One region of the Lysinibacillus sp. KU-BSD001 genome, then DNA from elsewhere that is predicted to be linked to it. Evidence: riboswitches for the same ligand, from Rfam matches in the RefSeq annotation. Region 1 holds a riboswitch; each other region holds the start of a gene.
What was found. A riboswitch is a leader RNA that binds a small molecule or an ion and turns the genes downstream of it on or off. The one in region 1 is predicted to bind cyclic di-GMP.
Positions count from the first base shown of each region.

Region 2: another riboswitch for cyclic di-GMP. It lies ahead of AAGS61_RS14730 (NPCBM/NEW2 domain-containing protein); the one in region 1 lies ahead of AAGS61_RS16860 (OmpL47-type beta-barrel domain-containing protein).
Region 3: another riboswitch for cyclic di-GMP. It lies ahead of AAGS61_RS11415 (hypothetical protein); the one in region 1 lies ahead of AAGS61_RS16860 (OmpL47-type beta-barrel domain-containing protein).

Region 1 covers NZ_JBDQZI010000013.1:105,313-110,916, reverse strand. Annotated here, with positions in the region: gene AAGS61_RS16875 (S1C family serine protease) at 1-379, shown strand, start outside; gene AAGS61_RS16870 (CxxH/CxxC protein) at 533-697, shown strand; gene rlmH (23S rRNA (pseudouridine(1915)-N(3))-methyltransferase RlmH) at 788-1,267, shown strand; cyclic di-GMP riboswitch class I at 1,677-1,762, shown strand; gene AAGS61_RS16860 (OmpL47-type beta-barrel domain-containing protein) at 1,855-5,604, shown strand, end outside.
Region 2 covers NZ_JBDQZI010000010.1:124,076-129,679, forward strand. Annotated here, with positions in the region: gene hutI (imidazolonepropionase) at 1-908, shown strand, start outside; cyclic di-GMP riboswitch class I at 1,128-1,213, shown strand; gene AAGS61_RS14730 (NPCBM/NEW2 domain-containing protein) at 1,371-5,604, shown strand, end outside.
Region 3 covers NZ_JBDQZI010000006.1:204,354-209,957, reverse strand. Annotated here, with positions in the region: tRNA gene AAGS61_RS11485 (tRNA-Glu) at 1-28, shown strand, start outside; tRNA gene AAGS61_RS11480 (tRNA-Val) at 46-121, shown strand; tRNA gene AAGS61_RS11475 (tRNA-Met) at 142-218, shown strand; tRNA gene AAGS61_RS11470 (tRNA-Asp) at 222-297, shown strand; tRNA gene AAGS61_RS11465 (tRNA-Phe) at 321-396, shown strand; tRNA gene AAGS61_RS11460 (tRNA-Thr) at 409-484, shown strand; tRNA gene AAGS61_RS11455 (tRNA-Tyr) at 489-572, shown strand; tRNA gene AAGS61_RS11450 (tRNA-Trp) at 576-649, shown strand; tRNA gene AAGS61_RS11445 (tRNA-His) at 683-758, shown strand; tRNA gene AAGS61_RS11440 (tRNA-His) at 783-858, shown strand; tRNA gene AAGS61_RS11435 (tRNA-Gln) at 889-963, shown strand; tRNA gene AAGS61_RS11430 (tRNA-Gly) at 967-1,041, shown strand; tRNA gene AAGS61_RS11425 (tRNA-Cys) at 1,051-1,124, shown strand; tRNA gene AAGS61_RS11420 (tRNA-Leu) at 1,187-1,268, shown strand; cyclic di-GMP riboswitch class I at 2,456-2,542, shown strand; gene AAGS61_RS11415 (hypothetical protein) at 2,741-3,115, shown strand; gene AAGS61_RS11410 (hypothetical protein) at 3,158-3,871, shown strand; gene AAGS61_RS11405 (methyl-accepting chemotaxis protein) at 3,916-5,013, shown strand; gene AAGS61_RS11400 (DL-endopeptidase inhibitor IseA family protein) at 5,407-5,604, shown strand, end outside.

The sequences.
Region 1 (5,604 bases):
TATTCCAATTAATACCGTTATCCCAGTCATTCAGCAGCTTGAAACGAACGGTCAGGTAAAACGTCCAGCAATGGGTATTTCATTAATGGATTTAACCGATGTGCCAGCATTTTATCAAGCGCAAACATTACAATTACCTGAAGGGATTACAACAGGTGTAGTTGTCGCTGAAGTGGTAGAAGGCTCTGCAGCCGATCAAGCGGGGATGAAACAATATGATGTCATTTTTGAAATGGACGGTCAACCAATTGAGAACAGCATCGATCTTCGCCAGCACTTATATACAAAAACAAACATTGGCGATACATTAAGTGTCAAAGTATATCGCGCAGGAAAAGTAGTTGAATTAAACTTAGTATTAAAAGAAAGTACGACATAACTGTGGATAACTGAATAAAACTTTTCACAGCAAGTAGTGAAAGAAAGGCTTTTCTTTCCTACTTGTTTTTTGTTTGTTACAATGGTTGTGGATAATTCCGAGAAAATTGTGAATAAGTTTGTGGAAATTTCAAACTATTGGAGGAAGAAAATAATGAAAAAATATAGCTGTGAAACCCATATAGATCATGCGTTAGACATGTTCGTAGCAGAGACCGAAGACTTTCCAATTATGGAAAAAATATTAGATGCGGAAAAGTTATCCACAAAATGTGCTTACTGTGAAGAGCATGCAACATATATTGTATCAAGTAAATAACTTTACACAATATATAGAAAATGTCTGTGGATATGTGGATAACTTTTGTGGATAACGTGTTTGTAAATGAAATGTAAAGGTGGATAAGTTGTGAATATTACCATCATATCAGTTGGAAAATTAAAAGAGAAGTATTTAAAAATGGGAATTGATGAATATGCGAAACGTCTTTCTAGCTATGCGAAACTCGATTTTGTAGAAGTGCCAGACGAGAAGGCACCCGAGCAATTATCAGATGCAGAGATGGAGCAGGTAAAGAAAAAGGAAGGCGAGCGTATTCTAGCAAAAGTCAATGACGGTACATATGTCATCGCACTTGCGTTAGATGGCAAAATGAAAACGAGCGAACAAATGGCAGCCGATCTCGATGCACTTATGACATACGGCAAAAGCAAAGTCGCCTTCATCATCGGTGGCTCACTCGGTCTACATGACGATGTATTAAAACGCGCTGACGAAAAACTATGCTTTGGCAAAATGACCCTCCCCCACCAACTAATGAAGCTTGTGTTGGTCGAACAGATTTATCGGAGTTTTAGGATTATTAAGGGGGAACCTTACCATAAGTAAATGAAGTTTTTACAATATATGAACTGTACCTCGTTATAATTTAAGTGATTATAACAAGGTACAGTTTTTTATTTTAATTAGGTGCTTTATTTGCTAATTGGAGTTGAATTGTTTGAGGATCTTCGGGAATTTTTCCATTTTTCCCTATGAAATTAAATAATTTTTTAGAGTAACTTAAATTACATTATAAAGTTCCGTATTTAAATCATAAAGCGTATCTAAATACTCATTGCAGCTTCAACCAATTGTTGTATTAGGAATTTATCAATATTTATGTATGACCATTAAACTATATTAGAGTAAATTAAAGATAGATAGAGATAGGGAAAAATAGATATAGATAGGTATAAAGGTAGTTTCGTGTATGTGGATTTGGTATTATGATAGCCTTGTAACATATAAAATAACCAAGTGAAAAAGGCAAACCACGAGAAATCGTGAGACGCAAAGCCAAGGGCCTGGACCACGCTATGTGGATGGCAGCCGGTTACCGCAAGGATTCAGAGTCCTTTTATTTGAGCCTTGTTAAGAGGCTTATTTTTATGCGCGTTTTTCCTAATTCACTACTGAAAGGTAGGGTAAAGAACATGGGTAAAAGTGTATCAAGTAAAATTTCGGTATTAATAGCATTTGTGTTAATTTTGCAAATATTCTTGTTTCCAATGAAAAATGTTTTGGGAGCAACAGATAATAGCATTCTGCCGCCAAGTAACCTTGCTTACCAACATATCACAGCAGATGATGTGAAGCTTACTTGGAGTTCGGTAGTCAGTGCCACTGGCTATAAAATATATGAAATTACAGAAGGTCAATTAATATCACATGGTACAGTTACTACGAACAATTACACGATTAATGACCTTCCAGAAGGATCTTACACATATGTTGTTTCAACATTAAGTGCTAATGGAGAGTCTGGTCCTGGTGAACCTATCACAGTGAATGTCGTTTATCCAACGATGGCAGCACCAACACTTACGTACACTTTACAAAACGTAAATGACATTAACTTGAGCTGGACGACTTCTCAGTATGCGGAAGAGTATAAAGTGTACCAAATTGGACTAAATGGTGAGAACACTTTAGTTACTACAGTAAAAGGTAAAACGTATACGATTTCAAATGCTCCAGAAGGAGACTTCACGTACGCGGTTTCGTCATTTAACTCTAAATATGGAGAGTCGCCAATTTCTAATACTGTAAGCGCAACAAGTGTTCATCCAGAAATGGTAGCACCAACGAATTTGACGTATACAATTGCAAATGTCAATGACATAACGTTAAAATGGTCTGCTTCTACAAATGCAACAGGTTATAACGTATATCAAATTGTTGATGGTCAAAAAATATTAAAGAGTACAGTAACAGGATTGAGTGTTACCTATACGAACACTCCAAGTGGGGAATCCGTATATGAAGTTCATTCTGTAAGTAGCCGTTTTGGAGAATCGGCAGAAGGAAGTCAAATAACGGTGACTATAGGATCACTAACAATGCTTCCTCCATCAAACGTAACGCATACAATTGCAAATCTTAATGATGTTACGTTAAAATGGAACGCTGCTGCAAATGCGACAAGCTATAAAGTATATCAAATTATTGATGGTCAAAAAATATTAAAGAGTACAGTAACAGGGACGAGTGTAACTTATATGAATATCCCTGGTGGGGAATCCGTATATGAAGTTTATTCTGTAAGTAGCCGCTTTGGGGAATCAGCAGAAGGAAGTCAAATAACGGTAACTGTAGAATCGGTAACGATGCTTCCCCCATCAAACGTAACATATACAATTGCAAATCTTAATGATGTTACGTTAAAATGGAACGTTGCTGCAAATGCGACAAGCTATAAAGTATATCAAATTATCGATGGTCAAAAAATATTAAAGAGTACAGTAACAGGGACGAGTGTAACTTATACGAATATCCCTGGTGGGGAATCCGTATATGAAGTTTATTCTGTAAGTAGCCGCTTTGGGGAATCAGCAGAAGGAAGTCAAATAACGGTAACTGTAGAATCGGTAACGATGCTTCCCCCATCAAACGTAACATATACAATTGCAAATCTTAATGATGTTACGTTAAAATGGAACGCTGCTGCAAATGCGACAAGCTATAAAGTATATCAAATTATCGATGGTCAAAAAATATTAAAGAGTACAGTAACAGGGACGAGTGCAACTTATACGAATATTCCTAGTGGGGAGTCCGTATATGAAGTTCATTCTGTAAGTAGTCGTTTCGGTGAGTCGATAGAAGGTAGCCGAGTAAATGTAATTATCGAAGAAGTTGTGATGACACCGCCAAGCAATGTTACGTATACAATTGCGAACGGAAATGACATTGTTTTAAAATGGGACGCTGCTACAAATGCGACAAGCTATAAAGTGTATCAAATTATTAATGGACAAAAAGTATTAAAGAGTACAGTAACGACAACAAGTGTTACATATGCAAACTCTTCATCGGGGGACTATGCGTACGAAATTTATTCTGTAAGTAGTCGTTTTGGTGAGTCGGCAGAAGGGATTTCAATTTCTGTAACGCTAGAGCCTGTTGTAATGGCAGCACCAACGAATCCGACATATACAGCAGCTAACATTAATGATATTACATTAAAATGGGATACTGTTACAAATGCAACAAGCTATAAAGTATATCAAATTATTAATGGACAAAAAGTATTAAAAAGTACAGTAACTAATACAAGTGCAACGTACACGTATTTGCCAGCAGGTGATTACAACTATGAAATTTACGCTTTTTCTAGCCGTTTTGGAGAGTCAGCGGAAAGTGCGAAAATTTCTTTCAAAATTGAATTTCCTCAAATGAGTCCGCCGGCAAACTTAACGTATATTATTAAAAATACTTCGGACTTCACTTTAAATTGGGATGCTGTAGAAAACGCGACAAGCTATAAAGTGTATCAAATAATTGATGGAAAAAAGGTTTTGAAAAATACTGTTACTGGAACGACTATTAACTATACAAAGATGGCACCAGGTGAATATACCTATGAAATACATTCTGTAAGTAACCGTTTTGGAGAATCAGTAGAAGGTAGTAAAGCTTCTTTAACATTAAATGAAGTAGATTTACCTGCACCAACAAATTTAGCGTATACAATTCTTAATGGAAATGACATTAAGTTGACGTGGACAGCTGTTACAGGTGCATCGAACTATAAAGTTTACGAAATTGTCGATGGTCAAAGAATTTTAAAGAGCACGTTAACAGGAACGACTGTAACTTATACGAACCAATCAGAAGGGGCTCACAACTATGTTGTAACATCTTTCACGTCACTATTTGGAGAGTCATCAAATACAGCTGAAATTACAGTTCCTTTACAGTTTCCAAATATGGCTGCACCAAGTTCTTTAATATTCAAAATTCAGAATGGAAATGACGTTGTTTTAACTTGGGGAGCAGTGCAATATGCAACAAGTTATAAGGTGTATGAACTTATTGATGGACAAAAAGTATTGAAAAATACAGTAACTACTTTATCAACTACATTGGCTAATGTATCATTCGGGGAGCATGTGTATATTGTTCATTCTGTAAGCCCTCGCTTTGGTGAGTCAACAGAAGGTAATGAAATATCTGTTAATATGAGTGAAGTACAAATGGCTGCACCAGGTAATGCAACGTACAGTTTTGTAAATGGAAATGACATCAAGTTAACTTGGGAGACAGTTTCTTTCGGGACAAACTATAAAGTATATCAAATTATTGATGGACAAAAAGTATTAAAAAGTACATTAACTACTACAAGCGTAACGTATGCTAATCAGCCAGAGGGCGAGTATGTGTTTGAAATTCATTCGTACAATTCTCGTTACGGTGAATCGGCAGAAGGAAGCAAAGTAAAATTTACTTTAACTTTCCCAGAAGTGCAAGCGCCAAGCAATTTAACGAAAACAGCTACAAATGTGAATGACATTGTTTTAAAATGGAACGCTGTAACGTATGCAACGAGCTATAAAGTGTATCAAATCATTGATGGACAAAAAGTATTAAAGAATACAGTAGCAACTACTTCAGCATCATTCCCTAAAATGGAAGAAGGACAATATGAATTTGTAGTTCATGCTGTTAGTCCACGTTTCGGTGAATCAGCAGAAGGAAGTAACATTGAATTCGAAATGATTTGGCCAGAAGTACAAGCGCCTAGCAATTTAACGAAAACGGCAACGAATGTAAATGACATTGTTTTAAAATGGAACGCTGTAACGTATGCAACGAGCTATAAAGTGTATCAAATTGTTAATGGACAAAAGGTATTAAAGAATACAGTAACAACTACTTCAGCGTCATTCCCTAAAATGGAAGAA
Region 2 (5,604 bases), on a different contig from region 1:
CACGTGAAGCTTCTTTTGATGAATTATATGAAAAATCTTATAAAATTTTAAATCAGTTTTTAACATACGGTGTCACAACAGTTGAAGCAAAATCAGGCTACGGTCTAGATTGGGAAACAGAAAAAAAGCAGCTGGAAGTAGTAAAAAAATTACAAGAAACACATGAAATCGACCTTGTTTCTACATTCATGGGTGCCCATGCTGTACCAAGTGAATATAAAGGACGCGAAGATGATTTTGTGGATGCAGTCATTAACGAAATGCTACCGAAAGTAGCGGAGCTAGGTTTAGCAGAATTTAATGATGTTTTCTGTGAAAAAGGCGTCTTCACACCCGAACAATCTCGAAAAATTTTATTAGCTGGGAAGGACTACGGTCTAACACCAAAAATTCACGCGGACGAAATCGAACCGTATGAAGGAGCTGAACTTGCCGCGGAGCTTGGTGCCATTTCTGCAGAACACTTATTAGTAGCATCTGATGAAGGTATTGAAGCAATGGCAAAAGCCGGCACAATTGCCGTACTATTACCGGGAACAGCATTTTTCTTACGTGCCCCTTTTGCACGTGGACGACTCATGATTGATCGCGGTGTACCTGTTGCAATTTCTAGCGATTTCAATCCAGGCTCATCACCGACAATTTCTTTACCATTCATCCAAAATTTAGCTTGTATGAATATGGGGATGACAATGGAAGAAGTACTTGTTGCTACAACGATTAACGCCGCCTATGCGATTAATCGTGGTGAGAAAATTGGCTCTTTAGAAGTTGGTAAAAAAGCTGATATCTTATTACTCAATGTACCAAACTATAAACAATTGCAATATTTCTACGGCATGAACCATACAAATACAGTTATTAAAGCAGGCAAAGTCGTAGTAAAAGAAGGCGCATTTATTCGATAAGAATATTGGTTATAATTAATAGAATGGGGACACACCAATTCGTCAACGTTTAGGCGAACTGGTATGTCCCCCTTCTCTACCTACCCTATTACCTATCATTTAGTGAGTTCACTTTTTGTTCACTTAATCTCCTCGCCCATTTAACCTAATGAGCAGTAATAAATTTAGGGCTAATTGTTCTTTGGAAATAATTCTCACTATGCTATTCTTTAAGTAGAAAAATTGAATAGGCAAACCTAAAGAAATTTAGGGACGCAAAGCTATAGGGACTAAGGTTTATACAACTATGTCAGCCAGTTGCCGAAGAGTACATTCTACTTTTTGTTTAGTAAGGCACGATTAAAAACGAAGCATTTTTGTGTGGAGTTTTTTAAAGATGCCCTTATGTGAAATTAAGCTACTCTTTTTTGAGTAGCTTTTTTATGTGCTTCTTAGGAATTAAATCATCAGGAGGAATTATGTATGAAAGTTATTAAGATGGCATCCGTAGCGGCCTTGGTCTTCAATTTAGTCGGCGGCCCAATAAATGTGTTAGCGAGTGAAAGTCCGAATGGGAGCACCGTCACGACAACAGCCCAAGCTAATATGGCGACTGCTTCCATTAAGAAATTTGATTTATACGGAAAAGACATTTTAAGTGCCTACAATGACGTATTTAAAATAGCCAACACGAATATTAAATCGATTACAAACAATGGTGGAAAATATTATAGCTCTACGATTGATAAAGCAATCGATGGCGATATGAATACACACTGGGAAACAGGTAAGCCAAATAGCGCCACATTCACAAATGAAGTTGTCATTAATTTTAATGAAACGATGACATTGAATCGTATTGTTTACGCGGCTCGCCAAGAAAGTGTACGAGGGAAAGGTTTTGCCCAACAGTTTGACATCTATAGCTCCCCGACAGACACAGGTGATAATTTTACGCTCGTATCTTCAGGTGAATATACAGGTTCTACTGGCGATATTGTAGAAATTCAGTTTGCCCCTACTACGTTTAAGCGCGTAAAATTTGTCTTTAAAAAAGCAAATCAAGACTGGGCAAGTGCAGCAGAATTTCAATTTTATAAAGAAGATCCTTTAACAGAAAAAATAAACAGCCTATTTACGAACGGCTTAATGAATGAATTAAAGCCTGAATTTGCTTCATTAAGTGTTATCAATCAATTAGAGGCAGAGGCTGCTACACACCCATTAAAGGAGCAGTTACAAGTAAACTTACATATCGCAAAAGATATACTCAATAATGTCAATGTTTCGAACGAGGCAATCGTCACTGCATCACAACGAGGGAACTCGAGTACAGAAGCAAGAGAGCATCAAATTGCCAGAACCTCTTTCTCTTTAGATACATTTGGCCGATATGTCGTGCCGGGTGAGACGATTCAAGTTTTTGTGGATGCCAATGAAAATGGCGTCATGCCGAACTTAATTTTAGGACAAATAGCGGATGATAAAAACGGCTGGATTAGAAGATATTCATTAAAACCAGGGTTAAATACGATAACAGCTCCTTCCTATGACAATATGAAACCTGCCGTTGTCTATGTAGAAAACCCCGCGTTACCAAATGAGCAAGCTTATGCACCGAAAGTACGATTAGTTGGTGGTACAGCCTTCCCTGTTTACTATCACGGCAAAACGGACCCTGCAGCGTTTGAAAAAGAGTTAGAAGCATATGTGGCGAACATTAGTACAAATGACAATGACTTTGCCAGTGGCATCCCGAAAGACGTTATCTATAATGTGGCAGAGCTTGTTTCTGAAAACAATACAATTTCTACAACTGCTGCTGGTGCACTAAAAGGCATACAGGAATTAAAACCGACAGGCAAAACAGTAGCAGACACAATGAATGACTGGGAAAGCATGTGGAAAGAGTTCCAAACAATTAGCGGTTATACAGAAAACGATCGCCGCTTTAATGCAAAGTTTACTTCAAGGGTGTTTACGAAAGGACCTTATGGATGGTCTGACTGGGGATACACAGGATATAACGGTGGGAACTCCCCTAGAAGAGATGATGGCTTCTTCAAACAAATCGTAAAACCATTTGGTGTTTCTGGTAATGATGGTTGGGTTTATTTCCATGAATGGGGCCATAACATTAATAACTCCACGATGGAACACGGTGAAATCACGAACAATCTTTATTCAGTAATCATGAGAAAGAAATTCGAAAACAGTCATAACGACCGCGTAGATTGGAACACATTATACAAAAGATTTTCAGGTGAAACAGTAAACCATGGCTTCTGGACTTACTTAGGCATCCTTGAGCAAGTGCAATATTATTACGGAGAAGACAGCTATGGTAAGGCTTCTCGCATTGCTCGAACAAATCCAAATGGCGTGATGAATGGCTTAGGAAGCAACTTGCAAAGATTAGTTGTAGGTTTATCTTTAGCGACAGAAACAGACTTAACCGCATTTTTCGAAGATTGGGGCTATGTAACCGCTACAGTTAAGATGAAGGAAAAGGTAGCTCATTTACCTAAACCAAGTGTGAAATTACAATACATGCATAGTGTAGGACGAGGCTATGAAGGGGCTGGATTCTCAAACAATGCGAGTGTTACGATACACGCTCTAAAAGCAAATAAAGAAAAAAATGAGATGACCATCACATATGATATTGATGCGGCAAATAAAGATGCTGCTATGGGTTATGAAATACTTCGAGATGGCAAAGTAGTTGGCTACACAACGAGTCTGTCATTTGTCGATAAAAATGTAGATGTAACAGTTCCACATACGTATGAAATTATAGCTTATGACAAAAAATTAAATAGTTTAAAACCCGTTGAAGTGAAATCACAACAACCTGCCTTATCTGTCGAGGAGCAAGTAACGCTGAAATTACATCAACAGTATGACCCGATGGATTATGTCAAAGCAGCCTCATATGCTGGACATAATATAACAGAAGATATCGTGATCAAATCGAATAATGTCCATGTTGCTAAAAAAGGGAACTATGAAATTGTTTACGAAGTAACGAATGCTAATATTACAGCAACTAAAACAACAAAAGTGTCCGTAACAAGCGATTATGCCTATGTCTCCGATATGAATGCCAAATCGGCAAATATTCAATATGGCGATTTGAAAAAAGATACAGCAACGCCTGGCACACCGATTACACTTGTAAGACAAGGGTTAGATGCTACTTATGCAAAAGGACTTGGAACACATGCGAATTCAGAAGTTGTATATGATATCGAAGGAAAAGGCTTTGATTTCTTTGAAAGCTATATCGGCATAGACCAAAACGTAAAAGGAAAAGCCTCATCCGCCACTTTTGAAGTATGGGTAGACGGTGAAAAGAAATTTGCTAGTGACGTATTCAAATCAAACACTGAACATGCATTTGTCAAAGTTCCTGTTAAAGGCGCGAAAGAAGTAAAGCTCGTGACAACAGATGCAAATGAAAATGGTAATTCATTTGACCATACTGTATGGGCGGATGCGAAATTTACGAAAGACTCTAGTATGCCGACATTAACGATTTCTGAAGACTTCACAATGGTGAAGTTAAACAGTGATGTTGATCTTTTAAAAGATGTGACAGCATCAGATATAGAAGATGGCGATCTAAAACAACAGATTCAAGTGACAGATCACGGCTTTACTACAAAAAAAACAGGTACTTACACAATCGAGTATGCTGTAACAGATAGCGATAACAACGTTGCGACGAAATCCAAAACGATTTATGTATACAGTGATGAGCAATTTGCATCCGATATCAATTGGACGTCTGCACAAACTGCTTGGAGCACGGTAAACAAAGACAAGGCTTCTTCAGGTGGACCGATTAAGCTACGCGTGAATGGTGAGCAAAAAGCATTTACTAAAGGCATCGGGACACATGCCAACTCTACCATTGTGTATGATCTTACAGGCAAAAACTACGACTACTTTGAAGCACTCGTTGGTGTAGACCAAAACATCCCTGAAAATGCTAACTCCAGTGTTACGTTCAAAATCGTTGCAGATGGTCAAGAAGTTTATAATAGCGGCGTGATGAAATACAACACAGAGGCAAAATTAGTAAGAGTTCCACTGAAAGGTGTAAAAGAATTAACCCTTATTGCCAATGATTCAAGTAATGGTAATGCATCGGACCATGCAAATTTTGCTGATGCCAAGTTTTATATTTCAAATGGACTGCCACAGCTTTCGATTCCTAAAGATGTTGCTACGAAAGTTGGAACACCGATTGACATCAACGGAAATTATTCTGCAACAGACGCTGAAGATGGTAATTTAACAAATGCTGTACAAGTGACTGGCGCCGATCAAGTTAACTTTAATCGCACTGGGAAGTATGAGATTACTTATACAGTCACAGATTGTGATGGCAATGAAGTGACAAAAACACGAACAATCTCTGTTGTCGATATGAACGACTATCATTACCTGTCCGATTTTGATTGGCAGTCTATGCAATACAGTTATGCAGCACCTGTAAAAGATTTAGCTATTAGTCAAAAGAAAATCAGACTAACAGGAGAAGATGGTAACGAAAAAGTTTACGAAAAAGGCATTGGTACCCATTCTAACTCCACCATCGTCTATGATTTAACAAATAAAGATGCAGATTACTTCACAGCGGTTGTTGGCGTAGACCGTCAAATGTTTGGCTCTATTGGTTCGGTGATATTCCAAGTGTTTGTTGATGGGG
Region 3 (5,604 bases), on a different contig from region 1:
ACGGGTTCGAATCCCGTACGGGTCACCATTTAAATAAACCCAGATGGAGGATTAGCTCAGCTGGGAGAGCACCTGCCTTACAAGCAGGGGGTCGGCGGTTCGAGCCCGTCATCCTCCACCATATCATTTTAATAGTATTATCGCGGGGTGGAGCAGTTCGGTAGCTCGTCGGGCTCATAACCCGAAGGTCACAGGTTCAAATCCTGTCCCCGCAACCAAAAGGTCCCGTGGTGTAGCGGTTAACATGCCTGCCTGTCACGCAGGAGATCGCCGGTTCGATCCCGGTCGGGACCGCCATTTATTTTAAATTATATTTATATGGGTCAGTAGCTCAGTTGGTAGAGCATTAGATTGAAGCTCTAAGTGTCGGCGGTTCGATTCCGTCCTGACCCACCATATTTCCAAATTGCCGGTGTAGCTCAGTTGGTAGAGCAACTGACTTGTAATCAGTAGGTCGTGGGTTCGACTCCTATCGCCGGCACCATTTTGGAGGGGTAGCGAAGTGGCTAAACGCGGCGGACTGTAAATCCGCTCCTTCGGGTTCGGCGGTTCGAATCCGTCCCCCTCCACCATTTAGGGGCATAGTTCAACGGTAGAATAGAGGTCTCCAAAACCTTTGGTGTGGGTTCGATTCCTACTGCCCCTGCCAATTTTTTATCTCAAATAATTAAGAAGAACAATGGCGGTTGTGGCGAAGTGGTTAACGCATCGGATTGTGGTTCCGACATTCGAGGGTTCGATTCCCTTCATCCGCCCCATCCTTTATCTTCATTGATATAGTGGCGATTGTGGCGAAGTGGTTAACGCATCGGATTGTGGTTCCGACATTCGAGGGTTCGATTCCCTTCAGTCGCCCCATTCTATAAAATAATAATTATAAAATATTGTTGGGGTATAGCCAAGCGGTAAGGCAACGGATTTTGATTCCGTCATGCCTAGGTTCGAATCCTAGTACCCCAGCCATTCGCGGAAGTAGTTCAGTGGTAGAACACCACCTTGCCAAGGTGGGGGTCGCGGGTTCGAACCCCGTCTTCCGCTCCAATATTCTCTGGCGGCTTAGCCAAGTGGTAAGGCACGGGTCTGCAACACCCTTATCACCGGTTCAAATCCGGTAGCCGCCTCCAGAATTTTATTGAAATCGGGTATCCGGTTTTTTTTTATCTTAATTTTACTCTAATAAAATTATGCCGGTATGGCGGAATTGGCAGACGCGCACGACTCAAAATCGTGTTCCTTCTGGAGTGTCGGTTCGACCCCGACTACCGGTATCATGAGACTGCTTGCGAATGCAGTGAAATCAACGTTTCTTACACATTGTTGTAAGGAGCGTTTTTTATTTATCTTAAATAAGATTCTTACATAAAATCATATGCGTATCCTGTCATAAACAAGGAAGGATTATTATGGTAAGGCGTAAAAACAAATAATCTACCCAGAAATTATAAATTAATAACATAACAAAAGTGATCAAAGAGATTGATTTTCAAACGGCTTTTTATTTGTTAATGATTGTCTAATCAGAAGTTTAAGATCTCAAACAATCTAGTATTCCAGAAATGAATTATTGTTTTTTTACAAAATGCTTAGAGAAAAAGAGTTTAATCCTGCATCTGCAAGAAAAAAGGAATATCAACAGTAACAATTAACACACGTTTAAAAGCCATTAGAGCATCTTTAAATTTTTGTATCGTAAACGGCACACTATAAGACGGAATAAAAGTAGTTGAGCCCTTTAAGTATGAACAATTATAAGTGCTTTTACAGCAGCCGCATTTACATTCTTTTGTGGGTGTAAGGAATTATATGTTTATGCTGTTATTGCTCGAAACAGGTATGTGTAGGAGCGAATTAGCAGGAGTTTGTGTTCAAGGTATAAGGAATGAATGTAAACTCTATATAAGAGACAAAAAACGTATAAAGAGCGGATTGTGCCTAAACTGTAGTTTCTTTTCATTTGAGTTACTAATTACCTTGTACTTTGATTTAGCACGATAGACTACCAATCCATTTGAGGTGTTTTCACTTATTGTAAAATATCTCTTCACACGTAGATATAGTAACGTCAATAATTGTGTTCGACTGTTTATTTTGGCGCATTAGCTCCTTTCATAAATTTCTTTGGTGATAATTTACTCCTCCGTAGATGATTATTTTTTATTTATAACAATGATTGTTATTGTTCTTCTCATAATATGGTAAATATAGGATATAAGTAGTGGTAAAATAATTCCACACTACCTCCTTTCTTACTCTCCTTGCCACCAGAGAAGGAGTAGAAACTACCTCTTTATATAATCTTCTAATGCTACCTTATTATTTACTTATTTCTAATTATTATCAAAAAAATACTCGAATGAGTCTAATATTCTTTAGAAAAAGTACTAGTATAGAAAAAAAATTACAAATAATTTATACTATTAACATATTAATGTGGTATTATTATGATTTTTCTTTAAATTGAAAAAGGCAAACTTGTCGAAAGATAAGGACGCAAAGCTACGAGTCTAACATCCTTCTGGATAATGATAGTCGGGTTGCCAAGATCATAAGTGATTGGTTGGCTATCCTAATTATTATAAGGGATAGTTTTTTTTTGTTTAGAAAACGTTAGGCAATAGGTGCAATCAGTCATAGTCACAGGTGGAATGCTATCTTGGTGTAGTTGTTTGAGTAGCATTCACATAAAAACATGCAAACGCTATCAATGGAAGGATAGCTAACGATAAAAAGGAGATTAGAGATGATAGTCGTTGATAAACCGAAATATAAAATGGCGATTTATGAAGCAAAAAAAGAATTACACGTTCAAATACAAGGGTTTCTGAAAGCGGAAGTTGTAGAGGAATATTTAAACGATTTGCAAGAGACATTGGCAAAAGTACCGAAACATGCGTATACATTTGTAGCGGATGGCACTTATCAATCACCTGTTCCTTCAAAGATTTCGGCAGAGCTAGGGCAAACACTCATGTTTTATGCATCACTAGGTTTCAAAGATATTGTGATTGTTAATCCACGCTCTAAAATTGCATATGTGCAAGTGCGAAATGCTTTAGAGGGAGTTAACTTCCCAGGAACAGTAGTGGATAATGTTTCGCAATTAGCAATGCGTTAGTCTTGAATGAACTATAATGACATCTTAGAGAGGAATTTTACCATGCAAACGATTGAAGCTTTATATACATATGAAATCCTTACAAAGGACCAGTCTGATTTAATTGAAAAAGCAGCAGCGTGTATCGCAAGCACATTTATTGGAGTAGATGTTGCTGGCAAATGGGTGCAAGAACCAATCATTGGGTACGCCCTAGAATTACCTTACGAAGATTTTTATCAATTTACAAAGGAATATATCGAGACAAATGCTCACCAAGGCTACTGTGCTGTTGCACTAGATGAAGAGAAAAATGTGGTAGGTGCACTGGTTGGGGATACAAATGCCCTTGAAATTATTGAAGGGGATATTTTTGACGGCACGTTTGCTGATATGAATGTAGTAATGCGTGTATTAGAGGATATCGATATTCGTTTCCTAGAAGATTATAAAAAGCGCTATGGGAAAGATATGGAAGATGGAGAAATACTGCATTTATTTTTATTAGGTGTCATTGCGGAGCATAATCGTCATGACATTGTACAAAGTTTAAGCGATATATTAATAGAAAGAGCAACAAAAGAAGGCTTACGACTTGTGTTAGGAGAAGCAACAAATCCGAAGTCCATGCGTTTGATGGAGAAGTATCATGGCATGACAAAATATGTAGACGTAGAAGGAAACTATATTGTTCATAAATACGAAAACAATGAGCGGTTAAGTCATATTCCATCGACTGTAGCAGATGGCATTTACATCATTGTAAAAGAACTTTAAAATTTCATCGTTAATACATTAGTAGAATAGGAGATTTTTTTTTCATGGAAGCGATTATGCTGGGGATTATTGTAGTTTTATTATGTACATCGTTGTATTTTGGTTACCAATATTTTTCGCTTAAACGTCATTCCGATATAACGCATGAGGTTATAAACGGAATGGGGGAATTATCAGTAGATCAAGTAACAGCGCAATTTTATTCATTCGCAAAAAATGTGAATGAAAAAGGTGAGAACCTTACGGAACATGGGGAATATGCAGCTGAGAAGGCTGATATTGTAAGGGCTGCAATCGATGAGGTAGGGAAAGGATTGAAAAAGCAATTAGTTGCTACTGAAGAGAGCTCTACTTCGATCGAAGATATGACAGAAGCGATCGAAGAACTATCTATCAGATCAAACCAAATTTCAGAGCAATCCAATACAACGTTAGAATTGACGCAAGAAGGTAACGAAAAGTTAAAAGATTCGATGGTAAAAATGGAGCAATTTAATCAAACGATTAATACAACATTTGATGCAATCAATATACTTGGGGAAAAATCGCATGAAATTGGTATGATTGTAAAAGTTATTACAGGGATTTCAGAGCAAATTAATTTATTAGCATTGAACGCAGCGATCGAAGCAGCTCGTGCAGGTGAGCACGGCAAAGGGTTTGCTGTAGTTGCTGATGAAGTGCGTAAATTAGCTGAACAATCACGTCAGTCAGCTGCTGAAGTATCGAATATTGTAAAAAATATTCAAGAAGAGACGGACAAAGTCGTCACATCAATGAATCAAGGAACAGAAGAGTTTGCACAAACGAATACAACCATTTTAGAAATTGGCACGATGTTCGAAAAAATTGTAGAAACTATAAAAATTATTGCTGATAATAATGCGAATTCATCTGCAAGTACGGAAGAATTATCGTCAAGCTCTCAGCAAATTATGTCTGCTATGAGAGACATTTCGTTCATTTCCAGGGAATCCGTTGAAATGTTTGAAGAGTTAGTTGAAATTAGCGATGATGAATTAAGTACAATGCAAAAACTAGTTCAAGAGGCACAGAGTCTTGTCGATTTACAAGATGATGCAGAAAAATTACTTTTGGCATTAAATCAAGGTGCTGAAACGGATCAAGTAAAGACAGTTTAAGAGGCTAAAAAGGCTGTATAAAGAAACGCTCAACTTTGTTGATACATACATGCCACTTTACAGATAGATGGAGAGTTCTCATTCATTTGAGAACTCTTTTTTGTTGTTTGTAGCTGAACCATTATGAACTTCAGGGCAGAGGGGCATAAATTTACATTTAATGTTCAATTTAATTAAAAATAAAATATGATATTTGTGTAATCTTATTGAGTATACCTTCATATTGTATATAATGTTGAGTAAAATTAAACTAATGGGGTTATTTCATTAAATGAGAAGGATTAATTTTACAAACAAATAATACTAAATAATAACATAATGCACGGTAAATTAGTTGTCATGTATACGCCAGATTGACTTGCAATACGATAATATTCATTAGGGGGAGCTAACATGTGGAGAAATGTTAAAAGGGGAACGGCAGTAGCAATACTAACAGGGTGCCTTCTTTTTGGCGGAATTAATGCATCAGCTGCAACGTTTCAAGATGTACAGCATCAGTATTGGGCAAAAGAGGAGATTACCTTCTTAGTCGAGCAAAGCATCATTAAAGGCTATAAAGATGGCACATTCCAACCAGAGCAAACGATT